DNA from 3 places in the Lysobacter yananisis genome. Region 2 is predicted to be linked to each of the others. Evidence: riboswitches for the same ligand, from Rfam matches in the RefSeq annotation. Region 2 holds a riboswitch; each other region holds the start of a gene.
What was found. Region 2 has a riboswitch for cobalamin ahead of metE (5-methyltetrahydropteroyltriglutamate--homocysteine S-methyltransferase). Riboswitches for the same ligand answer to the same signal wherever they lie in the genome.
Positions count from the first base shown of each region.

Region 1 (9,437 bases), 430 kb from region 2:
CGAAGCGGTGTTCCTCGGCGGCACGGCCGGCGCGATGTGCGCGGAGTGGCGGCGGCAGTGAGGCCGCGGCGGTAGCGACCGCGCCAAGCGTCGCGGACGAGGGTAGGGCCGCGTGCGTTCACGCGATCAACCTTGCGCGGCCGAGCGCTTGCAACGGCCGCGTCGCTGGTTCGGATCGCGCGGAAGGATCGCCGCCGGCCCAGCCATCGCACCGTCGAAGCGCAAGCGCGCATCGGGCGCTGGCGCGCCGCGACGGCGGCGCACGCGAACGCAAGCGCTGCTCGTACCCCGCCGCGGCGATGCGTGCGGCTATCGCCGCCGCACCGCCGACGGCCCGGCACCGCCACCGGCGGCGCCGAGCCTGGGACTCCCCGGGGTCAGGGCGACAAGGTGAAGTTCTTGCTGTAGGTCGTGCCGTTGTAGGCGACCTCGAAGCGCCAGACGCCCGCCGGCCCGCTCGGCGCGAAACTGCTCCAGGTCCAGTTCCACCACGACGAGGCGTAATGCGGCGCCGGGCCGTTGTGCGTCCACGAGGCGAACACCGTGCCGTTCGGCCGCAGGATCCGGTACTGGCTCTGCTGGCCGTTGAGCTGGTCGCGGTAGAACGCGCTGAACGAGGCCTGCTGGCCGTAGCGCAGCGCGGTGTTCTCGTTCGGACTCTCCGCGTTCGGGCACGACGCGAACGCCGGTTGGGCGTTGCCGACGATCAGCTTGTTGATCGCCGAGTCGTAGTACGGCCGCTGCGCGGCCCAGGCCGAAGACAGATTCAGGCCGTTGCACGAGCCGGCGTAAGGATCGATGAGGTTGGCGTTGGCGTCGTAGACCTCGAAGTGCAGGTGCGGCTCGGTCGAACTGCCGGAACTGCCGACGATGCCGAGGTACTCGCCCTGCGCCACGCTCGCGCCGACGCCCTTGGCGGTGACCGAGCCGTTCTTCATGTGGCCGTACCAGGCGACCGAGCCGTCGGCGTGCTGGACGTAGACGGCGTTCCAGTTGTTGTTGTTGACCGAACAACTGCGGTCGAAATTGCCGTCGTAGCGGCCGACGATGGTGCCCGCCGCCGCGGCGATCACCTTCACCTGATTGTTGTCCATCTTGTACCAGGAGAACGGCCACAGGTAATAGTCGGTGCCGCGATGGCCGTCGTAGCTGCGCGCGCCGCAGCTGTAGTCGAGGACCTGGCCGGCGCCGGCCTGGTCGACGTAGTTCGAGATCGCGTGATAGCCCGGATCGGCCAGGCCGTTGTTGAGCGCCAGCGGCCAGGCGAAACCGCCGAGCGAACGCGCCGAGGATCGCGGCGCGGCGGCGAGCTTGAGCTTGCGCGCGTTGTCGCGGATGTCGTTCCAGGCGCGCTGGCGGAACTGCGGCGACAGATGCTCGCCGTGTTCGGCCACCGCATAAGCGCCGCCGGCGCTGGCATTGGGCGCCGTGCCGCTTACATCGCGCGGCGCGGCGTCGTCGGCTGCCGACGCCGGGAGCGACGAAGCGGCGAGCGCGAGGGCCAGGCACAGCGCCGGCGCGCCGCGCGCGCGGCGGGCATTCGCGTTGTTCGAGGCGCGGTGGTGTTCGGGCATGCGGTTCTTCCTGAGCATGTGGTTCTCCTTGAGCAGGCCGCGACGCGGCGTGATTCGCGCTGTGGGCCGGCGGCGCGCGGACGAGCGCGGACGTCCCGGTGTTGCCTGCAATCAGGCCGCCTGAGGCCCTTATACGCGCCTTCGCGCGCAGCCGGGCGCGGCGTCGATCCCGCCGATCGGCCAAGTCGCGGCGGCGGTGCGATGTGCAATTCAGGTGGATGAAATGGCGCTCGCCGGGCGCGCGGTTCATCGCGTCGCGAACGCGCATTCGCCGTGTCGCAGCGCCGCGCGCGTCGGTCGCGGCGCGATGCCCGCCGCGCGTCGCCGACGGCGCGAACGAAGGCGCCGGCCGGCGACCATACCGCGGCGCAGCTTGTGGCTGTCGCCGCCGAACCACTACACTGCGCGCGCCACAGGTGTCCTGCCGCCCGCTCCAGCGAGCGCGCAGGGTGAAACGGGAAGCCGGTGCGGACGCGAGTCCCATTCCGGCACTGCCCCCGCAACGGTAGGCGAGTTACAGCCGGCATCGGCCACTGCGCGAACGCGCGGGAAGGCGCCGGCGGGACGCATCCGCGTCGCTCGCGAGTCCGGAGACCGGCCTGTGGCGGACGTCGGGACGGCGCACGCGGCTTTGCCGCGGCCCGCGCCGCGGCGTTCTCCTCGGGCGTTGCGGCGGGCGACCTGACGAGCGGATGCGGTGCGGCGCGCGTGCGCCCGCCTTTCGCCCGGTCTTCGTTCGCGCAGCGCCTGCCTTCGCGGGTGTGCGATCCGGAGACCAACATGAACGACATGCACGCAGTCGCGACCGACGTCGCGACCGTCAAGCTGCTGATCGACGGCGAGTTCGTCGAATCCTCCACCGCGCACTGGCGCGACGTGGTCAATCCCGCCACCCAGGCCGTGCTTGCGCGCGTGCCGATGGCGACGCCGGCGGAAATCGACGCCGCCGTCGCCGCCGCGCAGCGCGCGTTCAAGACCTGGCGCAAGACGCCGATCGGCGCGCGCGCGCGGATCTTCCTCAAGTACCAGCAGCTGATCCGCGAGCACATGGGCGAACTGGCGGCGATCCTCACCGCCGAACAGGGCAAGACCCTGCCCGACGCGGAAGGCGATGTGTTCCGCGGCCTGGAAGTGGTCGAGCACGCCGCGGCGATCGGCAACCTGCAGCTGGGCGAACTGGCCAACAACGTCGCCGGCGGCGTCGACACCTACACCCTGCTGCAGCCGTTGGGCGTGTGCGCCGGCATCACCCCGTTCAACTTCCCGGCGATGATCCCGCTGTGGATGTTCCCGATGGCCATCGCCACCGGCAACACCTTCGTGCTCAAGCCGTCCGAGCAGGACCCGCTGGTGACCATGCGCCTGTGCGAGCTGGCGTTGCAGGCGGGCATTCCCAAGGGCGTGCTCAACGTCGTCCACGGCGGCGAAACCGCGGTCAATGCGATCTGCGACCACCCCGACATCAAGGCGGTGTCGTTCGTGGGTTCGACCAAGGTCGGCACCCACGTCTACCAGCGCGCCTCGCTCGCCGGCAAGCGCGTGCAATGCATGATGGGCGCGAAGAACCACGCGGTGGTGCTGCCCGACGCGAACAAGGAGCAGACGCTCAACGCGCTCGCCGGCGCCGCGTTCGGCGCGGCCGGGCAGCGCTGCATGGCGGCCTCGACCGCGGTGCTGGTCGGCGCGGCCAACGACTGGATCGCCGACCTGGTGGCCAAGGCGAAGACGCTCAAGGTCAACGCCGGCACCGAGGCCGGCACCGACGTCGGCCCGGTGATCTCCTGCGCCGCGCGCGAGCGGGTGGAGGGCCTGATCGCCTCCGGCGTCGAGCAGGGCGCCACGCTCGAACTCGACGGTCGCGCGCCGGCGGTGCCGGGTTACGAACGCGGCAACTTCGTCGGTCCGACGATCTTCTCCGGCGCGGCGCCCGGCATGCGCATCTACGACGAGGAAATCTTCGGCCCGGTGCTGGTGATCCTGCGCGCGGAGACGCTGGACGAGGCGATCGAACTGGTCAACGCCAATCCCAACGGCAACGGCACCGCGATCTTCACCCAGTCCGGCGCGGCCGCGCGGCGTTTCCAGGAGGACATCGATGTCGGCCAGGTCGGCATCAACGTGCCGATCCCGGTGCCGGTGCCGCTGTTCTCCTTCAGCGGCTCGCGCGCGTCCAAGCTCGGCGACCTCGGCCCCTACGGCAAACAGGCCGTGACCTTCTACACCCAGACCAAGACGGTCACCGCGCGCTGGTTCGACGACGACACGCTGGGCCACGGCGTCAACACCACGATCAGCCTCAAGTGATGGCCGCGGTCATGGACTGGCAGGTTCATCCGGCCGCGCCGACCGGGCTCAGCGAAGAACAGGCGGCCTACCGCGAGGCCGCGCGCGATTTCGCCCGCGCCGAACTCGCGCCGCATGCGGCGCACTGGGACGCGCACAGCGTGTTTCCGCGCGAAGCCATCGCCCAGGCCGGCGAACTGGGCTTCTGCGGCTTGTACGTGGACGAGGCGGCCGGCGGCTCCGGCCTGACCCGGCTCGACGCGGCGATCGTGTTCGAGGAACTGGCCGCGGCCGATCCCTCCACCGCCGCCTTCATCAGCATCCACAACATGGCCACCTGGATGTTCGCCGCGCACGCCGCCCCGGCGCTGCGCGCGCGCTGGGGCGCGGAACTGGCCAGCGGGCGCAAGCTGGCTTCGTACTGCCTGACCGAGCCCGGCGCGGGTTCGGACGCGGCCTCGCTGCGCACGCGCGCGCGGCGCGACGGCGGCGACTACGTCATCGACGGCGCCAAGGCCTTCATCTCCGGCGCCGGCTCGACCGACCTGCTGGTGGTGATGGCGCGCACCGGCGGCGACGGCGCGCGCGGCATCAGCGCGTTCGCGGTGCCGGCCGACGCGGCCGGCATCGTCTACGGGCGCAAGGAAGAGAAGATGGGCTGGAACAGCCAGCCCACCCGCGGCATTTCGTTCGAAGGCGTACGCGTGCCGGCCGACCACCTGCTCGGCGCGGAAGGCGACGGCTTCAAGATCGCGATGAAGGGCCTCGACGGCGGCCGCCTCAACATCGCCAGCTGCTCGCTCGGCGCGGCCCAGGGCGCGCTCGACGCGGCCCGGCGCTACATGGGCGAGCGCCGCCAGTTCGGCAAGAAACTGGCCGAATTCCAGGCGCTGCAGTTCAAGCTCGCCGACATGGCCACGCAGCTGGTGGCGGCGCGGCAGATGGTCCACACCGCCGCGCGCAAGGTCGATGCCGGCGCCGGCGACGCCACCGTGTGGTGCGCGATGGCCAAGCGCTTCGCCACCGACGCGGGCTTTTCGATCTGCAACGAAGCGCTGCAGATCCACGGCGGCTACGGCTACATCCGCGAGTACCCGATCGAGCGGCTGATGCGCGACTGCCGCGTGCACCAGATCCTGGAAGGCACCAACGAGATCATGCGCGTGATCATCGCGCGCCACCTGCTCAACAGCGAAGAGGAATTGCGATGAGTTCGACCGCCAAGACCCATGCGGGGCTGCAGCTGCGCATCGACGGCCACACCGCGGTGGTGACGTTGAGCAACCCGCCGGCCAACACCTGGACCCGCGACAGCCTGGCCGCGCTGCGCGACCTGGTCCGCGACCTCGACGCCGACCGCGAGGTCTACGCGCTGGTGATCGTCGGCGAAGGCGAGAAGTTCTTCAGCGCCGGCGCCGACCTCAAGCAGTTCGCCGGCGGCGACAAGGCGCTGGCGCGCGAGGCCGCGCGCCGCTTCGGCGAGGCCTTCGAGACGCTCAGTGCGTTCCGCGGCGTGTCGATCGCCGCGATCAACGGCTACGCCATGGGCGGCGGCCTGGAATGCGCGCTGGCCTGCGACCTGCGCGTCGCCGAGGAACAGGCGCAGCTGGCGCTGCCGGAGGCCACCGTCGGCCTGCTGCCCTGCGCCGGCGGCACCCAGAACCTGCCGCGGCTGGTCGGCGAGGGCTGGGCCAAGCGCATGATCCTGCTCGGCGAACGCATCGACGCGGCGACCGCGCTGCGCATCGGCCTGGTCGAGGAGGTGGTGCCCAAGGGCCAGGCGCTGGCGCGCGCGCTGGAATGGGCGAAGCAGGCCGAAAAGCAGAGCCCGACCAGCGTGGCCGCGTGCAAGGCGCTGGTCCAGGCCACCCGCAGCCAGCCGCACGCGACCGCGTTGGTGCGCGAGCGCGAGGCCTTCGTCGATCTGTTCGACAGCGCCGATCAGGTCGAGGGCGTGGCCGCGTTCCTGGAAAAGCGCGCGCCGCAATGGAAGAACGCATGAACGCGCATCTCAAGGACGCGGACGCGCGGGGTTCGGCGCAGGACTCGGCGCAGCCGGCGCCGGTGCTGTTCGAAGAGCGCCAGGGTGCGCACGGCCGCATCGGCATCGCCACGCTCAACGCGCCGGCCACGCTCAACGGCCTGTCGCTGGAGATGGCGCGCCTGCTCGACGCGCAGTTGCAGCGCTGGGCGCAGGACCCGGCGCTGGCGATGGTGTGGCTGCAGGGCGCGGGCGAGAAGGCGTTTTGCGCCGGCGGCGACCTGCACGGGCTGTACCGCGGCATGCGCGAGCAACGCGCGCGCGGCCGCTGGGACGGCGACGACTTCGCCGACCCGCGCGGCAACGTCCACGCCGAGGCCTTCTTCGAAACCGAGTACCGCCTCGACTACCGCATCCACACCTATCCCAAGCCGCTGCTGTGCTGGGGCCACGGCATCGTCATGGGCGGCGGCATCGGCCTGATGGCCGGCGCCAGCCACCGCGTGGTGAGCGAGCGCTCGAAGCTGGCGTTCCCGGAGATCACCGTCGGCCTGTACCCCGATGTCGGCGGCAGCTGGCTGCTGGCGCGCGTGCCCGAACGCGCCGGCCTGTTCCTGGCGCTGACCGGCGCGCCGCTCAACGCCGGCGACGCGATCCGCGCGCGGCTGGCCGATCACCACCTGCCCGAGGCGCGTCGCGCCGATGCGCTGCAGGCCGCGATCGACGCGCCGTGGAGCTTCGACGCCGCGCGCGACCGCGCCACCCTGACGGTGCTGCTGCAAGGTCTGGCCGAACCCGCGCCGGCGGGGCCGTTGCAGCAACACGCCGCGACGGTCGCCGACCTGTGCGCGGCCGATTCGCTGGAAGCGATGGTCGCGCGGCTCGATGCGCTCGAATCCGACGACCCGTGGCTGCAAACCGCGCGCAAGACCTTCGCCGCCGGCGCGCCCGGCTCGGCGCGCTTGGGCTATGAGCTGCAGCGCCGGGCCGCGTCGCTGTCGCTGGCCGACACCTTCCGCCTGGAATACTGGACTTCGCTGCATTGCGCCGCGCACGGCGATTTCGCCGAAGGCATCCGCGCGCTGCTGATCGACAAGGACCGCAACCCCCGCTGGAACCCGGCGACCCTGGCCCACGCCACGGCGTCGTGGGCCGAATCCTTCTTCCGCGCCCCGGACGCCGCGCAGCCGCATCCGCTCGCCGACCTGGGCGCCGCCACGGAGCCGCGCGCATGAGCCGCATCGCCTTCATCGGACTGGGCCACATGGGCGGCCCGATGGCCGCCAACCTGCTCAAGGCCGGGCACGAACTGCAGGTGTTCGACCTGGTGCCGGCGGCGGTCGAGGCCGCCGTCGCGCTCGGCGCGCGCGCGGCCGCGAGCGCGGCCGAAGCGGTCGACGGCGCCGAAGTCGCGATCTCGATGTTGCCGGCCAGCCGCCATGTCGAGGGGCTGTACCTCGGCGCGGACGGCCTGCTGGCGCGGCTCGCGCCGCAAGCGCTGGCGATCGATTGCAGCACCATCGCGCCGGCCAGCGCGCAGAAGGTCGCCGCCGCGGCCGCCGCGCGCGGCGTGGCGATGATCGACGCGCCGGTGTCCGGCGGCACCGCCGGCGCCGCCGCCGGCACCCTGACCTTCATCGTCGGCGGCGAAGCCGCGGCGCTGGAGCGCGCGCGCCCGCTGCTGCAGGCGATGGGCCGCAACGTCTTCCACATGGGCGCCAGCGGCGCCGGCCAGGTCGCCAAGCTGTGCAACAACATGGCCCTGGGCGTGATCATGGCCGCGACCGGCGAAGCGCTCGCGCTCGGCGCCGCGCACGGGCTGGACCCGGCCGCGCTGTCGCAGATGATGGCGGTCAGCACCGGCCGCAGCTGGGCCACCGAGGTGTGCAATCCGTGGCCGGGCGTGCTGGAGAACGCGCCGGCCTCGCGCGGCTACAGCGGCGGCTTCGGCAGCGACCTGATGCTCAAGGACCTGGGCCTGGCCGCCGAGGCGGCGATGGGCGTGGGTTCGCCGATCCCGTTGGGCGAACTGGCGCGCAACCTCTACGCGCTCAACGCCCGCGCCGGCCGCGGCGGGCTGGATTTCTCCAGCGTGATCCAGCTGCTGGCGAAGCCAGCCGCCGGCGCGTGAGCGCGCCGCGGCCGCCGCTGAGCCTGCCCGACGGCGCGCAACGCCTGCTGCTGCACTCGTGCTGCGCGCCGTGCTCGGGCGAGGTCATGGAAGCGCTGCTGGCCGCCGGCATCGACTACACGATCTTCTTCTACAACCCCAACATCCACCCGGTGAAGGAATACGAGCTGCGCAAGGACGAGAACGTCCGCTTCGCCGACAAGCACGGCGTGCCCTTCGTCGATGCCGACTACGACACCGACAATTGGTTCGCCCGCGCCCGCGGCATGGAGAACGAACCCGAGCGCGGCATCCGCTGCACCATGTGCTTCGACATGCGCTTCGAGCGCACCGCGCTGTACGCGCACGAACACGGCTTCGCCGCGATCAGCAGTTCGCTGGGGATCTCGCGCTGGAAGAACATGGAGCAGATCAACGACTGCGGCCACCGCGCCGCGGCGCGCTATCCGGGGCTGTCGTACTGGGATTACAACTGGCGCAAGGGCGGCGGCTCCCAGCGCATGGTCGAGATCAGCAAGCGCGAGCGCTTCTACCAGCAGGAGTACTGCGGCTGCGTGTATTCGCTGCGCGACACCAACCGCCAGCGCAAGGCGCAGGGGCGCGGGCGGATCAAGATCGGCCTGGTCTATTACGGCGACGAAGCCGCGGCGCCGGCGCCGGCCGACCGGACCGATCCGGCGGACACCTGAGCGCATCCGTGCCGCCGTCGCGGCGGCGCTATTGACCCGGACGCCGCGCGCCTTTGAAATCGCCGCTCCACCGCCGCGCAGGAGCGCGCCCATGCCGCCGCCGATCCGGGTCGAACTGGTCCCGCACGACCCGCGCTGGGCGCAGGCCGCGCGCGAGCGCGCGCTGGCGCTGGCGGCGGCGATCGGGCCGACGCTGGTCGACGTGCATCACATCGGTTCGACCGCGATCGCCGGCATCCGCGCCAAGCCGGTGCTCGACCTGATGCCGGTGGTGCGCGCGCTGGATGCGCGCCGCGGCGAGGTCGAGGCGCTGGGATACCGCTGGTGGGGCGAGTACGGCCTGCCGGGACGGCGCTACTGCACGTTGAGCGACGCCGCCGGCGAGCGGCGCCTGGTGCAGGCGCATTGCTATGAGGCCGGGTCGGCCGAAGCCGAGCGCCATCTCGCGTTCCGCGACTACCTGCGCGCGCACGCCGAGGTCGCCGCCGAGTACGACGCGGTCAAATCGCGCTGCCTCGCATGCCATCGCGAGGATTCGCACGCTTACAGCGACTGCAAGCACGAGTGGATACAGCGCGCGCAGGCGCAGGCGTTGCGCTGGCGCGCCGGCCGCTGACGGCGCGCCGGTCAGCCCGGGCGCGCGCCGAAGTCGCGCTTACTTCAACGGCGCGAGGCCGGCCGCGGTGTACAGCTCGTTCTGCGCCTTCTTCGCCATCGAGCGCGGCACCTTGACCAGGAAGCCGTCGCCGGACAGGCCGACGTCGCCTTGCACCACCAGG
Region 1 covers NZ_CP133568.1:821,750-831,186, reverse strand. Annotated here, with positions in the region: gene RDV84_RS03585 (DUF2188 domain-containing protein) at 1-61, shown strand, start outside; gene RDV84_RS03580 (M23 family metallopeptidase) at 378-1,592, opposite strand; cobalamin riboswitch at 1,972-2,191, shown strand; gene RDV84_RS03575 (CoA-acylating methylmalonate-semialdehyde dehydrogenase) at 2,364-3,878, shown strand; gene RDV84_RS03570 (acyl-CoA dehydrogenase family protein) at 3,890-5,068, shown strand; gene RDV84_RS03565 (enoyl-CoA hydratase) at 5,065-5,859, shown strand; gene RDV84_RS03560 (enoyl-CoA hydratase/isomerase family protein) at 5,856-7,073, shown strand; gene mmsB (3-hydroxyisobutyrate dehydrogenase) at 7,070-7,969, shown strand; gene RDV84_RS03550 (epoxyqueuosine reductase QueH) at 7,966-8,658, shown strand; gene RDV84_RS03545 (GrpB family protein) at 8,750-9,274, shown strand; gene RDV84_RS03540 (hypothetical protein) at 9,314-9,437, opposite strand, start outside.
Region 1: it holds a riboswitch for cobalamin, as region 2 does, so the genes downstream of both, RDV84_RS03575 (CoA-acylating methylmalonate-semialdehyde dehydrogenase) here and metE (5-methyltetrahydropteroyltriglutamate--homocysteine S-methyltransferase) in region 2, are expected to answer to the same signal.

Region 2 (9,437 bases):
TGCGAGGCTTGCCAGTAAGGTCGAGAAGTGAGCGGAGAGGAGTGAGGAGTGAGCAAGGGCGGTCAGGGGTGCCTGGCTGCTCTTCTCAGGACGGTGAGCATGCGGCTTATCTCGTCGATCAGCGATTTTATTTCTGGCAGATCGGCGGTTCGCAACCAGCCTACCCGCTCGCAAATCAGCAACTGGGTGTGTAGCTCCGCCAAAGATCCGTGCGCGATCGACAGAAACTGCCGTCTCTCGCGCTTGGATTCGCGAGTCCATCCCTCAGCCGTATTGCTCGGCACCGAAATTGCCGCCCTGTTGAGTTGCGACCTCATACCGAATCGCTCCATCGCCGGCAATTGCCGAGACACCAGACAGACCTTTTCGGCCAGTCGAATAGCTTTATTCCAGACAACAGTTTCTTGGTAGTGCACGACGGCCTCCTTGCCCCCAAGGTCTCAGCTCGCCGGCACACCTGCATTAGGAAAACCGCCCATGTCCTCGTCAGCGATGTCCTCGCTCACTCCTCACTCCTCTCCGCTCACTCCTAAGCTGCTCGATCCAGGCTTCGACCTGACCCTGCGCCCGATGCGCTACGCGCAGTTCTACGAGATGTACCGCGACGCCATCCGCAACACCTGGACCGTCGAGGAAGTGGATTTCTCCCAGGACGTCAACGACCTCAAGCACAAGTTCGGCCCGGCCGAGCGGCATCTGATCGAGCGCCTGGTCGCGTTCTTCGCCACCGGCGACAGCATCGTCTCCAACAACCTGGTGCTGAACCTGTATCAGCACATCAACGCGCCGGAAGCGCGCATGTACCTGTCGCGGCAGCTGTACGAGGAAGCGCTGCACGTGCAGTTCTACCTGACCCTGCTCGACACCTACCTGCCCGACCCGAACGAGCGCGCCAAGGCCTTCGACGCGGTCGAGAACATTCCCTCGATCCGGGCCAAGGCCGAGTTCTGCTTCCGCTGGATCGACTCGATCCAGGGCGTGCAGCGGATCGAGACGCGCGAGCAGCGCCGCCAGTTCCTGCTCAACCTGATCTGCTTCGCCGGCTGCATCGAAGGCCTGTTCTTCTTCGCCGCGTTCGCCTACGTCTATTACCTGCGCTCGCGCGGCCTGCTCAACGGCCTGGCCTCGGGCACCAACTGGGTGTTTCGCGACGAGAGCTGCCACATGGCGTTCGCGTTCGAGGTCATCCGCACCGCGCGCGAGGAAGAGCCGGACCTGTTCGACGACGAACTGCGCGCGCAGGTGGTGAAGATGTTCGAAGAGGCGGTGGACTGCGAATACCTGTTCGCCCAGGACGTGCTGTCCGGCGGCGTGGTCGGCCTGTCGCTGAAGGACATGCGCCAGTACCTGGAGTACTGCGCCGACCAGCGCATGGTCCAGCTCGGCATGCCCAAGCACTTCGGCGCGACCAACCCGTTTGCGTTCATGGACCTGCAGGACGTGCAGGAAGTGACCAACTTCTTCGAACGTCGGGTGTCGGCGTATCAGGTCGGCGTGCAGGGCGAAGTGGCGTTCGACGAAGCCTTTTGAAGCAGGAGTGAGCGTAGAGGAGCGAGAAGTGAGCGCAGGCTCGCTTCGCCCTCTGCGCTCGCTCGTTTCCCATGCTCATTCCTCACTCCTCTTCGCTCGCTTCTCGCCCCATGACCGAAGCCCGCATGACCGAGATCGTCTTCCCCGACCACACCAACCACCTGGGCACGCTGTTCGGCGGCCAGGCGCTGGCGTGGATGGACAAGGCCGCCTTCATCGCCGCCTCGCGCTACGCGCGCCGCACCGTGGTCACCGCGCGCTCGGAGCAGATCGACTTCCACCTGCCGGTGCCCAAGGGCGCGCTGGTCGAGCTGATCGCGCGCGTGGTCGAAACCGGCCGCACCTCGATGCAGGTCGAAGTCGAGATGATCCGCGAGGACCTGCTGACCGGCGAATCGCAGCTGGCCACGCGCGGGCGCTTCACCATGATCGCGCTCGACGTCGAGGGCAAGCCGACCGCGGTGCCGCCGCTGCCGGCCGCGCAGGCGTAGCCGACGCCGCAACACAGCGATCCGGCGCGCCGCCGCGCCGGCGCAAGCTGCGGATATTCCTCGGCGCGCGCGATTCCTACAGTGCCTCGCACCTCCACTACGGATACCGCGATGCAACTGGACCACTACCGCACCCTCGGCCGCAGCGGCCTGCGCATCAGCCCGATCTGCCTGGGCACCATGACCTTCGGCGACGACTGGGGCTGGGGCAGCGACGAGAACGAAGCGCGGCGCGTGTTCGACGCCTATCTCGAACGCGGCGGCAACTATGTCGACACCGCGAATTTCTACACCGGTGGCAGTTCGGAAACCCTGCTCGGCCGCTTCGCCCAGGGCCGCCGCGACCGCCTGGTGATCGCCACCAAATTCTCGCTGTGCACCGACCCGGGCGATCCCAACGCCGGCGGCAACCACCGCAAGAACCTGCGCCGATCGGTCGAGGCCAGCCTGCGCCGGCTCGGCACCGACTATCTCGATCTGCTCTACCTGCATGCCTGGGATGCGACCACGCCGGTCGAGGAAGTCATGCGCGGTTTCGACGACCTCGTCCGCGCGGGCAAGCTGCTCTACGCCGGCGTCTCCGACCTGCCGGCGTGGCAGGCCGCGCGCATGCAGACCCTGGCCGAACTGCGCGGCTGGTCGCCGCTGGTGGCGCTGCAGACCGAATACAGCCTGGCCCAGCGCGACAGCGAGCGCGAACTGCTGCCGATGGCGCGCGAACTCGGCCTCGGCGTGAGCGCGTGGTCGCCGCTGGCCTCCGGCGTGCTGACCGGCAAGTATTCGCGCGCCGACCTCGACCCGGCCACGGCTCAGGGCCGGCGCGCGGTCGCGATCGGCAACGGCGCGCTGACCGAGCGCGCGCTCGACATCGCCGAGGTCGTGGTCGACATCGCGCGCGAGCTTGAGCGCCCGCCGGCGCAGGTCGCATTGGCGTGGACCTTGCAGCGGCCCGGCGCGATCGTGCCGGTGATCGGCGCGCGTACCGAAGCGCAGCTGGTGCAAAACCTCGGCGCGCTGGAGCTCGCGCTCGGCGCCGCGCAGCTGCAACGGCTGGAACAGGCGAGCGCGATCGCGTTGGGGTTCCCGCACGATTTCCTGGCCCTGCCCGGCATCGTCGGCGCGATGTTCGGCGGCGCGCGGGTGCGACGCGATTGGTGAGGCGCTGGGTAAAGACGGACTTCAAAGCAGAAGGGCGCGGCGACTGAGGGCCGCGCTTTCCGGTACACCACGTCCCCAACTCCGCCACTCCGGTTGCGGGCCGCGCTTTCCACTACAACGCGCTCCCCCACCCCGTCATTCCGGCGAAAGCCGGAACCCACCTTGATTTTGCCGTTCCGCTTTTCCGACCGTCGCAAGAGCAACGGCAAAATGGGTTCCGGCTTTCGCCGGAATGACGGGGTAATGAAGCGGGGCGAATCGGAGGCGAAGCGAAGCCGCGGAACAGACGCGCAGCGCAAACGCCACGGCGAAACGGAACGGAAGCGACGGCAGAGAATCCGCGCGCGGCAGCGCCGCCGCTCGCCTACAGCACGCCTACTTCGCCGCCTTGTCGGCCTTGGCGGGCGGCTCGTTCTTGCCCGCCGCGCCGGCCGGCTTGCCGTCGGCGGGCTCGGCCGCGCCCTCGCCCGCCGCGGCCTCGTCCAGCAACGGCGGCGGCAGGTCGCGCGCGTACAGGTCGGCCGGGCTCTCGCCCGGGCAGGTCTTGTCCGGGAAGCCGAACTGGGCCTGCAACTGCTCGGCGCATTCGGGCATCGACTCGAAGCTCTTGCCGGTGCCCATGCACTGCGCGTCGAACGCGCGGCGGAAGGATTCGCGGCGGCGGACGAAGTCGTCGCCGCACTTGCGCGCCAGACGGATCCGGTCGAGGTCGTCCTGGGCGGCGTTGGTGCCGTCCAGGCCGTATTGCTTGAGTTCGTCCGGGGTCAGGATGCGCAGGTCGCGGTTGGCCACGGTCATCATCAGGTCCGAGACCGCGGTGGCCACGCCGTTGCGCTCCAGGTAATCGCGCACCTGCTGGTTGATCGCGCGCAGTTCGCGGCTGAGCTCGGCGCGCGAGGTGGCGGTGGAGCGGTCGCGCATCAGCCGGTGGATGCCGACCTTGCCCTCGATCGAGCGGGTGTCGCCGGCCGCCAGCACCAGCACGCAGGCGCTGTGGCAGACCGAGTTCTCGCGCACCCAGATCGCCCAGCCCGATTCGGCGATGGAGTCGCCGGCGCGCAGCGCTTCCTCGACGTGGCCACCGCTGGAGTCGATGTCGAGGATGCGGGTCGGGATCTCCATGCGCGCGGCCATCGCCGCGACCCGCTGGGTCAGCGCGGTGAAGCCGGCGCCGATCTTGCCCTGGTAGCGCACCCGCACCACCCCGCGCTGCTGGCACGGCGACATCGCGTCGACCAGGCTGAAGAAGTCCAGCGATTCCAGGGTGTCGCCGTCGCCGAAGCGCGGGTAGTCGTATTCGCAGCTGATCCGGGCGCTGCCGCCGTCGAGCTTGGCCGGCGGCCAGTAGGTGCCCTTGAGGATGTCCTCTTCGCTGACCGCCGCCGGCGCCGGCTTGGGCATCTCGTTCTGGCTGCCCAGGGTCACCGCCGCGGCCGGCGGCGCCTGCGGGTCCCGGCCGCAAGCGGCCAGCGCCAGCGCGCACAACGCCGCGAACGCGGCGGCCAGGAGCCTGCGGGAAAGGAACGGGGAGCGTTGCGGAACCATGTGTCGAGCCACCGGAGTCGGAATCGCGCGGGACCGTCCTGGCCCGCGCCGCGCGCTGCGCCTGCAAACGTTAGCGGCAGGCTCGTCCAAGCTCAACGAGCACGACGCGCGTGGGCGGGCCGGGCTTCATGTTGACGCGGGGCGGATGAACCCGGGGCGAGGACGGACCGCTCGCGCGCGCAACCGACAGGTGCGGCAAACGTGGCGGGAGCGCGGCGATCTGACCGGACAGCATCGGGCCTGAAGGCCCTCCCACGATCGCTGGAGCCTTCGATGTTCCCGCCGCTGCCGCACCGCCCCTGACGCTTGGGAGGGCCTTCAGGCCCGATGCCGTTCGTCCCGGCCCGACCGGTGCCGCAAACCGCCGCAGTGTCATTTGACTTCGCCGGGCCCGCTGCGTACCTTGGCCGCGTCTCGGTGAACATCGCTTCATACAGATAAAGCGATGGGACACGCCGGCCACGGTTGACGCCGCGGCCGGCCAGAGGGAATCCGGTGCGAATCCGGAGCTGCCCCGCAGCGGTATGGGAAACGAACGGGCCTTGGCACTGGGCGGTACGCCTGGGAAGCGGCCTTAGTAGGCGGAGCGAGGGGTGAGCGCAGAGGAGTGAGAAGCGAGTAAAGCCCTTTGGCTTTTGCTCGCTTCTCACTCCTCTGCGCTCACTCCTCGCTCAAAGTCCCGAGCCCGAAGACCTGCCGCGACCGGAAGGTACGCCTTCCGTCCGACTCCGGTCCCGCTTCGCCGTCGCGTCCGCGCGATGCGCGCGGCGGGCCGGCTCGCCCGCGGGGGCGGAGGTCGAAGCCAACGGATCGATCCGCAGTCCGGCGCACCCGCGTCCGGGCCGGCGCGGCCGTGGTCTCCTTCGTTGCCCTGCGTCATGCCCACGCATCGCAGGTATTGATCATGATCAGCGTCACCACCCTCGGCTTCCCGCGCATCGGCGCGCGGCGCGAGCTCAAGCAAGCCCTGGAATCGTTCTGGAAGGGCGACCGCGACGCGGCCGCGCTGCAGGCCACCGCCGCCGGATTGCGCGAACGCCACTGGCGCCTGGCCGTCGCGGCCGGCGCCGACAGCGTGCCGTGCAACGATTTCTCGCTCTACGACCATGTCCTCGACACCGCCGTGCTGTTCGACGCCATCCCGGCCTCGCACCGCGCCGCGTTCGAGGACGATCCGCTCTCTGGCTATTTCGCCCTCGCCCGCGGCCTGCAGGACGGCCGCCGCGACCTGCGCGCGCTGGAAATGACCAAGTGGTTCGACACCAACTACCACTACCTGGTCCCGCAGTTCGAACCCGGCCAGCGCTTCTCGCTGCGCGCCGACAAGCCGCTGGCCGAACTGGCCCAGGCCCGCGCGCTCGGCCTGGACGCGCGGCCGGTGCTGCTCGGCCCGGTCACCCTGCTCAAGCTCGGCAAGCGCACGGACGGCGGCGATCCGCGCGAACTGCTCGACGCGCTGCTGCCGGCCTACGCCGAGCTGCTGGCCACGCTCAAGGCGGCCGGCGCGCAGTGGGTGCAGATCGACGAGCCGGCGCTGGCGCTCGACCTCGACGACGCCGACCGCGCCGCCTACCGCCGCGCCTTCGACGCGCTCGCCCAGGCCGACTCGCCGCAGCGCCTGCTCGCGACCTACTTCGGCGCGCTCGGCGACAACGCCGCGCTGGCCGCGCAGTTGCCGGTCGAAGCGCTGCACTTGGATCTGGTGCGCGCGCCGCAACAGCTCGAAGCGGTGCTGCCGCTGCTGCCGGCCGACCGCGCGCTGAGCCTGGGCGTGGTCGACGGCCGCAACATCTGGCGCGCCGACCTCGACGCCGCGCTGAGCCTGGCCCGCCGCGCCGGCGAACGCGCGCGCTGGCTGGCGCCGTCGTGCTCGCTGCTGCACGTGCCGACCGACCTGGAGCTGGAACGCAAGCTGCCCGGCCCGCTGAAGCAGTGGATGGCGTACGCGAAGCAGAAGATCGAAGAGCTGCGCCTGGTCGCCGGCGCGCTGGCCGGCGACGCCGCGGCCGAAGGCGAACTGGCCCAGGCCGCCAGCGCGCGCGCCGCGCGCCTGGCCTCGCCGCTGCTGCGCAACGCCCAGGTGCGCAAGCTCCTGGCCGCGGTCGAGCCGGCGATGACCCGCCGTGCCAGCGCCTATCCGCAGCGCATCGCGCTGCAGCAGCAACGGCTGAAGCTGCCGCTGTTCCCGACCACCACCATCGGCTCGTTCCCGCAGACCGCGCAGGTGCGCCAGGCCCGCGCCGAACACAAGGCCGGGCGCCTGGACGACGCCGGTTACCGCGCCTTCCTCGAAAACGAAACCGTGCAGTGCCTGCGCGAGCAGGAAGCGCTCGGCATCGACGTGCTGGTGCACGGCGAGTTCGAGCGCAACGACATGGTCGAGTACTTCGGCGAGCAGCTCGACGGCTTCGCCTTCACCTCGCACGGCTGGGTGCAGAGCTACGGCTCGCGCTGCGTCAAGCCGCCGGTGCTGTTCGGCGACGTCGCCCGGCCCAGGCCGATGACGGTGGAATGGAGCCGCTTCGCCCAGGACCACGCCGCCAAGCCGGTCAAGGGCATGCTGACCGGGCCGGTGACGATCCTGCAGTGGTCGTTCGTGCGCGACGACCAGCCGCGCGCCGACAGCTGCCGGCAGATCGCCCTGGCCCTGCGCGAGGAAGTGCTGGACCTGGAGGCGGCCGGCATCGCCGCGATCCAGATCGACGAGCCGGCGCTGCGCGAAGGCCTGCCGCTGCGCCGCGCCGACTGGCCGGCGTACCTGGCCTGGGCCGGCGAGAGCTTCCGCCTCGCCGCCAGCGGCGTCGGCGACGCGACCCAGATCCACACCCACATGTGCTACGCCGAGTTCAACGACATCATCGACGCGGTCGCCGCGCTCGACGCCGACGTGATCTCGATCGAGACCTCGCGCTCGCGCATGGAGCTGCTCGACGCGTTCGTGCGCTACCGCTACCCCAACGGCATCGGCCCGGGCGTGTACGACATCCACTCCCCGCGCGTGCCCGACGAAGCGGAGATGCGCGAGCTGCTCGACAAGGCGCTGGACGTGCTGGAACCGGCGCAGCTGTGGGTCAATCCGGACTGCGGCCTGAAGACCCGCGGCTGGCCGGAAGTGCGCGCGGCGCTGCGGGCGATGGTCAGCGCGGCGCAAGGCCTGCGCGAGGCGGCGCGGGCGGAGGCCTGAGCCGGACGGTCCGGCGGATGCGTCGCGCCGCGTGCGCGGCGCGTCCGGCGCGGCCGAGGCAACCGACGCGGGCGCTCGCCGATGCGCGAACGCCCGTCGTTTGTTCCCTGCGAACCGCGCCAATCCGACCACCGCGAAACCCGCATCGCCGCCGTTTCGCGATACGCACCGCCTGCGGCCACGCGCCGCGACATCCGCTACCCGCGCTGCGATCCTCGCGCGATCAAGAACAAAACCCGTTGCGCCCGCGCCGCTTGGCCCGGTACAGCGCTTCGTCGGCGCGATCCATCGCCGCATCCAGTTCGTCCACGCTGTAGGCCATCGCCACGCCGATGCTGCAGGTCAGCCGGCCGTGTTCGCTGTCGCGGTGTTCGATGTCCCGGCGATACAGCCCGAGCAGGATCGCGCGGGCGATGTTGAGCACGCGCGCCCGGCCGACCCCGGGGATCAGCACGCAGAATTCCTCGCCGCCGGCGCGCACCACCGCGTCGTCGCCTTCGCGCACTTCGGCGCGGATCGCCGCCACCGCGGTGCGCAGCGCTTCGTCGCCGGCGCGGTGGCCGTAGCGGTCGTTGTAGGCCTTGAAGTGGTCGACGTCGAGCAACAGCACCGCGACGCTGCCCAGGCGCGCGCCCTGCGCGGCCAGCGCCTGCACGAATTCGTCGCGGCCGCGACGATTCAGCGCGCCGGTCAGCGGGTCGGTGCAGGCGACCCGGTCGAGTTCGCGCAGGGCCGCGCGCAGTTGCTCGGTGCGCTGCGCCACGTCGTGTTCGCGCTCGGCCAGGCTCTGGCGCAGTTCGGCGTGGGCGTGGTCGAGCCGCGTCGACAGGTCGACGATGGCGGCCAGCACCGGCTGCAGTTCCTCCGGCATCGGTACGTCGCCGGCCGGCAGGCCCGGCGCCGGCGCGGCGCCGCTGGCCAGCGCGCGCAGCCGCTGCAGCAGCAGCGAGGACGCGCGCGCCAGCACCCGCGCATACCACACGAACGCCAACGCCGCGCCGAGCACCGCCAGCAGCAGCAACTGGATCATCGACATCGCCCGCTCCAGCGCCGGGCGCGCGGCCAGTTCCCGCGGCGCCACCGCGTACAAGGTCCAGCCGCCGCGGGTGCGGGCCGCGGCGACGAAGGCGTGGCCGCCGTCGGGCATCACCGGCACCGCGCGGCGCGCGGCGCCGGCGTCGCGCTGGGCCAGCGCGGGCGCGAAACCGGTGTCGGCCGCGCGCTGCATGAACTTCAGGCCGATGCCGCCGCTGGCGTGGATGACCCGGCCGGCGCGGTCCAGCAGCACGGTCTCGTAGTCGCCGTGGCCGTTTTCGTCGTAGACGTGGGCCGGCGCCAGCGAGGCCTCGATCACCCCGGCGAAGGCGCCGTCGCGGTAGCGCGGCACCGACACCACCACCAGCGGGTCGCTGCCCAGGCCGCGGCCGACGAAGGCGTCGGAAATGTAATCCCGCCCGCTGCGCGCCGGCTGGCGGAAGTAGTCGCGGTCGGAGACGTCCAAGCCGACCGCGCGCGCGGCCGCCGCGGCC
Region 2 covers NZ_CP133568.1:396,082-405,518, forward strand. Annotated here, with positions in the region: gene RDV84_RS01755 (ribonucleoside-diphosphate reductase subunit alpha) at 1-18, shown strand, start outside; gene RDV84_RS01760 (four helix bundle protein) at 63-416, opposite strand; gene RDV84_RS01765 (ribonucleotide-diphosphate reductase subunit beta) at 478-1,530, shown strand; gene RDV84_RS01770 (acyl-CoA thioesterase) at 1,641-2,021, shown strand; gene RDV84_RS01775 (aldo/keto reductase) at 2,133-3,179, shown strand; gene RDV84_RS01780 (COG3904 family protein) at 3,555-4,724, opposite strand; cobalamin riboswitch at 5,170-5,439, shown strand; gene metE (5-methyltetrahydropteroyltriglutamate--homocysteine S-methyltransferase) at 5,629-7,908, shown strand; gene RDV84_RS01790 (diguanylate cyclase) at 8,132-9,437, opposite strand, start outside.

Region 3 (9,437 bases), 270 kb from region 2:
CAGCTTCGAGGACGCGCTGCAGCTGGAGTTCATCCCGGTGTTCGACCCGACCATGGTCAAGCGCGTCTACATCGACGTGAAGTACGAGGACGGCGCGTACAAGCGCAGCGAGCGCATCGAAATGGCCAGTTCGCAGGCCGACCCGATCAAGCTGCGCATTGCGTTGAACAACAAGGACAAGCGCAAATACCGCCGGCGCTTCACCTTCGTCGGCATGCAGGGACAGTTCGACCAGCGCGCCTGGGTCGAGGACAGCGAAGAGCTGGTCGCGGTGCAATAAGGGGAGGAGCGCATGGACGCAGGCAATGCCAGGGACGGCTTCACGACAGGGAGAGCGAGCGTGAGCGAAGCGATGCCGCGGTCCGCCGGCGACGGCCCATTGGCCGCGCCGGTGATGGCGACGCTGCAACGGTTGCGCGCGGTGTTGCCGCTCCAGGCCGACGCGGCGCAGGCGCGGCTGGCGCGCACGCTGGCGCCGCTGGCGACCTCGCGCTGGCCCGAGGTGGCGTGGAACTTCAGCTCGCTGACCAACACCGGCCTGCCGGTGGAATTCGCCTGGACCTCGCGCGAAGCGGCGGTGCGCTGGACCGCCGAGGTCGCCGAGCCCGAGGCCGACGACGCGACCCGCTTGCAACGCGCCGCGCAGGCGCTGGATTGGGGCGGCGACCTGCGGCCATGGTTCGATCACCAACGCGGCGCGCGGCTGAAGTTCGGCGCCTGGGCCTCGGCGCGGCACGGCGAGGATTTCGCCGCCAAGCTCTACGCCGACCTGCCCGAAGGCCGGCTGCCGCCGCCGTGGCGCGGCCGTCATCGGTTGTTCGATTCGGCCTTGTTGTTCTGGCGCATGTGCGGGATCAATCCCGACGGCAGCGTCGAATGCTATGCGCGCGCCGACGAGCTCGACCTGGCCGCGCTGCGCGCGCTGGCCCGCGTCGCGCTCGGCGACGAGGCGGCGCTGCTGCAGCGCTTGCAGCGCGTGCTGCCGGCCGACGATCTGCCGCGCCCGTCGGGCATCAGCCTGGCGTTGTCGGCGCAGGGCGAGGTGCGCGCGCTGACCTGGTTCACCTTCGCCAAGGCGATCTTCCGCGACGACGCCCAGGTCGAAGCGTGCCTGCGCGCGCAGGGCGAGGGCGCGTCGGCGCAGGTCTACGCCGCGCTCGCCGCCGGCCCGGCCGACGGCCGCTGGCGCCACGGCATGATCGGCGTCGGCGCCGACATCGCCGGCAACGCCTGGGTGCAATGCGGCGTGCGGCCGACATGAGCGCCGCCGCGCCGGTGTGCCCGCCGCGGATCGCGCCCGCGCGCGTCGCCGCGGCCGAAAGGCGGCCTTACTTCATCGCCAGCGACGTGGTCCTGGACGGTCAGCGCCTGCGCGACCGCAACGGCTTCGTCACCGCGCTGGGCGTGCGCGCGCTGCGCCGCGCCCGCCTGCCGGTGCCGGCGGCGATGCTCGACGCGCTGCAACAGTGCCGTTCCGCGCGCGGCGGTTTCCGTTTCTGGCCCGAACGCGCGCATCCCGATTGGGCGCCACGCCTGCCCGACGATGCCGACGACACCGCGATCATGCTGCTGGAACTGCTGCGCGCGGGCCGGATAAGCCATGCCGACGCGCACCGCACCGCCTGCTTGGCGATCGCCCGCCGCCGCATCGCCCAGTTGCCGCTGCTGCGCCCGCCGTGGCTGCGCATCGGCGTGTTCGCGACCTGGAGCCGCGACGGCATCCGCCGCGATCTCGTCGACTGCACCGCGACCGCCAACGTGCTGGCCTTGTTCGCGCACTTGCGGCTCGCCCACCTGCCCGGCGTGCGCGAGGCCGCCGACATGCTCGCCGCCGCGCTGCGCTGGGCCGGCGACGACGAACTGCGCGCGGCCAGCCTGTCGCCGTTCTATCCCGACCCGGCCGAATTCGTCCTCGCGCTGGAGCACGCCGCCGAATGCGGCGCGCCCACGGCGGACGAACTGCATCGTCTCGCCGCGGCGACCGCATGGGGGCGCGACGCATCGGCGCGCAGCGAGCGCCCCGACCACGCGGTTTGCGGCAGCCCCTACGGCATGGCGGCGTGGCGTTCGCCCGAACTGGCGCGGCTGCGCGCGTGGGCGCGACGCAGCGGCGCGATGCGCCATCGCGATCTGCAGGCCGAGCTGGACGAGCAGATCACGGCGATGGCCTGAACCTCGCCCGCGCTTTTCGCTTGGGTCGAGTTCGCAGCGACCGGCAGCCCCGCGGTCGCGGCTTGCGCCGCTCCTACAGAGTCGCTTGCGCCGTGGCGTCGAAGGCCCCCTGTAGGAGCGGCGCAAGCCGCGACCGCGCCACATCGATTACAACGAACCGTCCATCGCGGCCGCGCCCGACCCGGCGCCACACACCGCTCCCGCAGGCGCGAAACCGCGCCGCCCATCGCATCGGCAAAAAAGAAGCCCGGCCTAAGCCGGGCTCCGTTCTCATCGCTCAAGGCCGAACCGGCCCCGGCCACGCCCCGCGATCAGGGCTTGGGCGCGTAACGCAGGGTCACGAACCACTCGCGGCCCGGCTGGTTGTAGTACGACACGGTCTCGTACTCGCGGTCGAACACATTGGCCACCCGCGCCTGCAGGCTCAGCGCATCGGTGAACGCGTACTCCGCGCGCAGGTCGAACGTGCCGTAGCCGCCGAGGCGGTTGCTGTTGGCGACGTCGTCGTAGCGCGAGCCGTAACCCACCGCGGTGGCGCCGACGCGGAACTTGCCGAAGGCGCGGTCCAGGTCGATGCGCGCGCTGTGCTTGGCGCGGCGCGGCAGGTCGTTGCCGCGGTAGAAGCCGACCCGGTTCTCGGTGTCGAGCCAGCTCGCGCTCGCCGCCAGCGTCCACTCGGCGAAGGTGGTGTCGATGCCGATCTCGGCGCCGCGCATGCGCGCGCGTTCGATGTTGTTGGGCAGGTTGATCGCCGAGTCGAAGGTGATCAGCTCGTCCACGCGGGTGTCGAAACCGTCGATGCGCGCGTTGAAGTTCTCGCCGCGGTAGGCCAGGCCCAGTTCCCAGGTCTTGGACTCTTCCGGCTTGAGGTTGTGGTTGCCGAAGAACGGGTAGTACAGCTCGTTGAAGGTCGGCGCCTTGAACGCGGTGCCGTAGCCGACGGTGACGCGCCAGTGGTCGGCGAAGTTCAGGCCCCACGCGGCGCCGCCGGTGGTGTGGCCGCCGAACTGCTCGTTGTCGTCGCGGCGCACGCTGGCTTCGAACGACTGGTTGCCGAAGCGGCCCTGGTACTGGACGAAACCGGCCTTGTTGTCGCGCGAACGCTCGTCGTAGGTGGTGTCGCTGCGCACTTCGTCGCGCAGCCAATCGAAGCCCGCGCTCAGCACGTGGCCGTCGAAGAGGTTGAAATCTGCCTGCAAGGTCGCGCTGTCGCGGTTGGTGCTGAAGTACCCCATCGGCACCGCGCCGAGGAAGTTGTCGGAGCTGTCGACATTGCGCCCGCCGGTCAGCTGCACGTGCACGCGCTCGCTCGGCCGCCAGTCGATCTTGCCGCCGATCACCTGCTGCACGGTCTCGGAATAGTTGACGAAGCTGCCGTCGTAATCGTTCTGCCCTTCGGCGCGCAGCGCCTGGCCTTCCACGCTCCACTGCTCGTTGATCTCGACGCCGCCGCGCAGCGACAGCGCGTGGCTCTCGTAGCCGTCGCGGTCGGGCTCGTCGGTGAAGCAGCCGGCGAACACCGGGAAGCCGGCGCCGCGGCAGGCGTTGATGCCCTGGGTCTTGCGGAAGCTGTAATCGGCGCCGAACCAGCCGCGGCCGCCGCGGCCGCCGAAGCCGGTGCCGAACTCGACCGTGCCGTTGCTGCCGCCGCCGGCGTGCACGCGCGGGGCGAAGCCCTGGCGCTCGCGGCGGGTGAACACCTGGATCACGCCGCCGATGGCGTCGGCGCCGTACAGGCTCGAACGCGGGCCGCGCACGATCTCGATCCGGTCGATCAACTCCAGCGGCAGGTCCTGCAGCGAGGCCAGGCCCGAGGTCGGCGAACCGATGCGGAGGCCGTCGACCAGCACCAGCACGTGGTCGGATTCGCTGCCGCGCAGGAACAGCGTGGTCAGCTTGCCGGCGCCGCCCTGGTTGGCGATGGTGATGCCGGCGCGGCCGCGCAGCAGGTCGTTGAGGTCGCGCGCCTGGCTGCGCTCGATGTCGGCGCGGTCGAGCACGTCGACCGGGGTCAGCAGGTCGTTGACGCTGACCGCGGTGCGGTTGGCGGTGACCACGACCTGATCCAGGTCGGTGGGCGCACCGGCGGGCGCGGCGACGGCGGCCGCCGGCAGCGCGAGGGCGCCGGCGATGGCGAGGGACAGCAACTGGTAACGACGCATTGAAGCACTCCTGCGCGCGCGATCCTGCGCGCACGACGAACGGCGAAGGGCGGCGGCGGGGGAGGGCGAACGCAGGCGAGCCGGCGCGAAGGCGCGGCGACCGCCGCGATGCCCTCCGCATCGCAACCTGTGGGGGCTTCGGGGCCGGTCTCCGGACTTGCGGGCCGAACCGGCGGACCGGTTCCGGCGCGGCGCCTTCCCATGCCGGTGGCGCGAGGCCGGTGGCACAGTGGCGGTTGCCGCGCTGTCGACGCGCTTACCGTTGCGGGGGCAGTGCCGGACTGGCCGCGGCCGGATCGCAGATCCGCGCCGCCGGGCGTCACCGGCTTCCCGTTTCAACCCGGCGGCCTGGCCGCGGGGTCACCTCGAAGCGGGGCGCAGTGTACGCGAACCCGGCGCCGCCTGCCTGACCGGTCGGAGCCGCCCTAGGCCGCTGCAGGAGCGGCGCGAGGTGCGACCGCGCGGCGATCGCTCGCGTTACTGCTTTCGACGTGGCTGGGTTGCCGCGGTCGCGGCTTGCGCCGCTCCTGCAGGACGCGGGCGCAGCCGTGCGGCACCGGCTCAGTCGTGCCGGCCGCCCTCGTCGCGACCGTTGTCGCCGGCCGCGCCGTCGTCGTCGCGCTCGTCGCCGGCGCGTTCGTCGCCGGCGCCATCGCCATCCCCGCCGTGGCCGCCTTCCTCGCGGCCCGCGCCGAAGCCGCCGAAGCCGCCGAAGCCGCCGTCCTCATGGCGATCTTCGTTATGCACCGTCGTGCGCACCGGCGCGGCGGCCGGCTTGTTGCGCGGCGCCGGCAGCAGCGCGGTGGCCGCCTCGGCGGCCAGGATCAGCTCCTGGCGGCGCTCGTCGGGAATCTCCTGCCAATGGCAGTCCAGCAGCGCGCCTTCGATCGCGTAGAGCAGGTTCAAGGTCGGCTTGAAGCCGGCGCGCTTGACCCGCATGAACGCCTCGACCGTGCCGATCGCGGCGACGTCCTCGTGCGTGCGCAGCCCCACCTGGCGCAGCCAGGCCGCGCTCTTGGGGCCGATGTTGCGCATCTTGGTTCCGCTCATGCCAGCGACTCCACATACACCTGGGCCAAGGCTTCCAGGCCGGCCTGATCGTCGGCGTCGAAGCGGTCCGGGATCGGGCTGTCCAGGTCGAACACGCCGATCAGTTCGGCGCCGCGGGTCAGCGGCACCACCACTTCCGAGCGCGAGGCCGCGTCGCAGGCGATGTGGCCGGGGAACGCGTGCACGTCGGCCACGCGCTGGGTCTGGCGGCGGGTGGCGGCTGCGCCGCACACGCCCTTGTCGAGCGGAATGCGCACGCAGGCCGGCAGCCCTTGGAACGGGCCGACCACCAGTTCGGTGCCGTCGAAGAAATAGAAACCGACCCAATTGAGCTGCGGCAGGGCCTGGTTGACCAGCGCCGACAGATTGGCGGCGTTGGCGATGCGGTCGCGCTCGCCGTCGAGCAGGGCGCGGGCCTGGTCGACCAATTGGGCGTATTGCTCGGACTTTTGGCCCGAAAGTGTGGAGGCAGTAAACATCTTCGGAGTGTAACAGCGGCGTCCGCTGCGACTACCATGCCCACCGGGCGGCGCCGGGAAAGCGCGAGATCAGTCACAGGCGCCGCCGCCCCTTCCGACAAGCGCGCCGTCGGCCGCGCGGTCCCGTCCGCGCGCCGGGCGGCCCCAGCCGCGAGACTCCCGCATGACTTCTGCCCGCCGGCTCCCCGGCCTGTTCGTCACCGGCACCGATACCGGCATCGGCAAGTCGGTCGCCAGCGCCGCCCTGTTGCACGCCCTGCGCGCCGGCGGCGCGCGCGCGGTCGGCATGAAGCCGGTCGCCAGCGGCTGCGAGCCCGGCCCGGACGGCTGGCGCAACGAGGACGCGTTGCTGCTGCAGGCCGCCAGCGATCCGCGGCCGCGCTACGAAGACGTCAACCCGTACGCCCTGCCGCAGCCGCTGGCGCCGGAGATCGCCGCGGCCGAAGCCGGCGTCGAGATCGCGCTGGGTCCGATCCTGGCCGCGCACGCGCGGCTGGCCGCCCAGGCCGACACCGTGGTGGTCGAGGGCGTCGGCGGCTGGGCCGCGCCGGTCAGCGCTCAGCTCGACCAGATCGACCTGGTGCGCGCGCTGAAACTGCCGGTGGTGCTGGTGGTCGGCCTGCGCCTGGGCGCGATCAACCACGCCCGGCTGAGCGCGCGCGCGATCCAGGCCGACGGAGCCGAGCTGATCGGTTGGATCGCCAATGGCATCGACCCGCACATGGCGCGCGCCGACGAGAACTTCGAGATCCTGCGCCGGCGCCTGCCGGCGCCGTGCTGGGGCCGGCTGCCGCATGCGGCGCAGCCCGCCCCGGCGACCCTGGCCGGTGCATTGCGCCCGGTCTTCTGAATCCCGAACTCCTCCTGTAGGAGCGGCGCAAGCCGCGACCGCGGAGTTTCCGCTCGCGTCGCAGATACCGCCGCAGTCGCGTTGCCGCAGTCGCGGCTGGCGCCGCCCCTACCGGGCGCTTCCGATCCTCCGGCCGGGGCCTGCGCACCGTGCAAACGAAAAAACCCGACAGCTCGCGCTGCCGGGTTTCTTCATCGCATCGGGCCGCCGGGAGAGAGGCGGCGGCCGCGAGGCTTACTTGGCGGCCGGAGCGGCGGCCTTGGCCGCGGCCTTGGTGGCCTTCTCGACGTTGGCCTGGGTCGCCTTGGCGGCGGTCTCGACCTGCGACTTGGCCAGCTCGGCGATCGCTTCGTTGGTCTTCAGGGTGCGGCCGAAGGCTTCCTGGCCGGTGCTGACGGCGCGCTCGACGTTCTCGCGAGCCACCTGCACGCCCTTCGGGAACAGGGTCTTGAGGGCGTCGAAGTCGCGGGCCTCGGCGGCTTCGCCGAAGAAGGCGAAGGTGGCGTTGACGCGGTCTTCGATCGCGGCGATCTGCAGGCCGAACACGGCCTCGGCGTTGTCGAGGGCCAGGCGGTTGACCTGAGCGGCCGTGTCCGCGAACTGGCGCGTGGCGGCGGCGAACTGTTCGTTGAACTGCTGGTACATGGCTTAGCTCCTGAAAAGGTGGCCCAGACGGAGGGCGACTGGATTGTGCGATGCAGCATAGACCGGCTTTTGTTGCGCCGCAACATGGTGCCGACCAGCGGTCCTGAATCGTTCAGAAAACCTGCCGGTTCAGTCAGTTACGGGGTTGCTACCTGAATAGGCAAAGCGGCTTCGCTGCGCGGACCTGCGCCGATCCGCCCGGCCACGCTGGCGGGGGCGGATGTCGATACGGTGGCGCGCGCATGACCCGACCCGGAAGCGGGCGCGGCATCGGTTTGCGTCGCAGATGCCGGCGCGAAGCGCCGGCGCCGGGTCACTCGCCGCGGTAGCGGCTGCCGGCGGTGCAGGTCTCGTGGACCACGATTTCGCTCAGCAGCGGCAGCGCCGGCTTGAGCTGTTCCCAGATCCACACCGCCAGCCGCTCGCTGGTCGGGTTGTCCAGGCCTTCGATGTCGTTGAGGTAGTGGTGATCGAGCCGGTCGTGGATCGGCTGGAACGCCTTCTTGACGTCGGCGTAGTCCATCAGCCAGCCGCTGTGCTCGCCGATATCGCCGCGCAGGTGCACTTCGACCCGGAACGAATGCCCGTGCAGGCGCGCGCACTTGTGGCCTTCCGGCACGTTCGGCAGCCGGTGCGCGGCTTCCAGGGTGAAGACCTTGAAGATGTCGATGGCGGGCATGGCGGCGAACGGGTGCGGAGCCGGCGGCGCCGGCGCGTGGAAGACCGATGATCGCGCAGCGCCGGAGCCGGCGCGAACGCGGCGGCGGGATGCAGCGGTGCGGATACGAAAAAGCCCGCTGCGCTGGCGGGCCCTGATTGGTGTTGCGGCGCGTTGTTCTATGGTGGCTATGGGTGGACTCGAACCACCGACCCCAGCATTATGAGTGCTGTGCTCTAACCGGCTGAGCTACATAGCCACGGTGAGCCGCGCATTCTTCATGCCGGGGCCGGTCTTGTCAATCCTTTCGCGGCGTTTTGCCCGGCTTGTCCTCTGGCCGACCCCGTGGCAGAGTCGGAGACAGTGAAATTAGGAGTCCGCATCGTGATCGATCCGGACGGCTACAGACCCAATGTAGGCATCGTCCTGATGCATCCCGATGGCCGCCTGTTCTGGGCGCGCAGGGTGCATCGCGACGGCTGGCAGTTCCCGCAGGGCGGGATGAACAGCGACGAGACGCCGCTGGAGGCCATGTATCGCGAATTGCGCGAGGAAACCGGCCTGCAACCCCATCATGTCGAAGTGCTCGGCGCCACCCCGGGCTGGCTACGCTATCGGCTGCCGCGCAGGGCGGTGCGGCGCAACGACCGGCTGGTCTGCATCGGCCAGAAGCAGGTGTGGTTCTTGCTGCGGCTGACCGGGCAGGAATCGGATCTGTGCCTGGACGTGACCGACAAGCCCGAGTTCGACCACTGGCGCTGGGTCGATTTCTGGTACCCGATCGAGCACGTGGTGATGTTCAAGCGCGGCGTCTACACCAGCGCCCTGCGCCATTTGGCGCCGTTCGCGCGCCATGTCGCCGGCGACCAGGCGGTGCCGATGCCGTGCCCGGTCGCCGATGCGCGGCCCGACCCGCGCCGCGATGCCGGCCTCGGCGGCCGCCAGCACCAGCGGCCGCGCGCGCGGCCCGGCGGGCAGTCGGCCTGCGGCGGCTCCGAACCCGGCGCCTGAGCCGCGGCTCGGCAGGGTCTGGGCGGCTCCACCGGCGGCTTTGCCGAATTGGGCTGCCATTAATTGACAATCATTCTCATCCGTGGCGGAATGGTCGCGCAGCCAGCCGGCTGCCAACCGAAGACCAGCGCCGTGTACGTCTGCATCTGCAACGGAGTCACCGACCGCGATATCCGCCAGGCCGCCGAAGCCGGTTGCCGCAGCGTGTCCGAGCTGACCATGCGTACCGGCGCCGGCGCCAATTGCGGCAGCTGCCTGGACCTGGCCGGCTCGCTGCTGGAGCAGGCGCGCAACGTGCGCGAACTGCCGCTGTCGGTCCTGCAACAGGCCGCCTGACGCGGCCGCGACACGCCGGCGCCGCGGCTGCGGCGGCAGGCGCTCCCGGTCCGGAAACCGGGTTTCAGCCAGCG
Region 3 covers NZ_CP133568.1:669,220-678,656, reverse strand. Annotated here, with positions in the region: gene RDV84_RS02940 (hypothetical protein) at 1-280, shown strand, start outside; gene RDV84_RS02935 (hypothetical protein) at 341-1,261, shown strand; gene RDV84_RS02930 (hypothetical protein) at 1,258-2,172, shown strand; gene btuB (TonB-dependent vitamin B12 receptor) at 2,484-4,334, opposite strand; cobalamin riboswitch at 4,472-4,704, opposite strand; gene RDV84_RS02920 (TfoX/Sxy family protein) at 4,896-5,384, opposite strand; gene RDV84_RS02915 (GAF domain-containing protein) at 5,381-5,863, opposite strand; gene bioD (dethiobiotin synthase) at 6,027-6,713, shown strand; gene RDV84_RS02905 (phasin family protein) at 6,948-7,358, opposite strand; gene queD (6-carboxytetrahydropterin synthase QueD) at 7,672-8,028, opposite strand; tRNA gene RDV84_RS02895 (tRNA-Met) at 8,199-8,275, opposite strand; gene RDV84_RS02890 (RNA pyrophosphohydrolase) at 8,401-9,027, shown strand; gene RDV84_RS02885 ((2Fe-2S)-binding protein) at 9,160-9,363, shown strand.
Region 3: it holds a riboswitch for cobalamin, as region 2 does, so the genes downstream of both, btuB (TonB-dependent vitamin B12 receptor) here and metE (5-methyltetrahydropteroyltriglutamate--homocysteine S-methyltransferase) in region 2, are expected to answer to the same signal.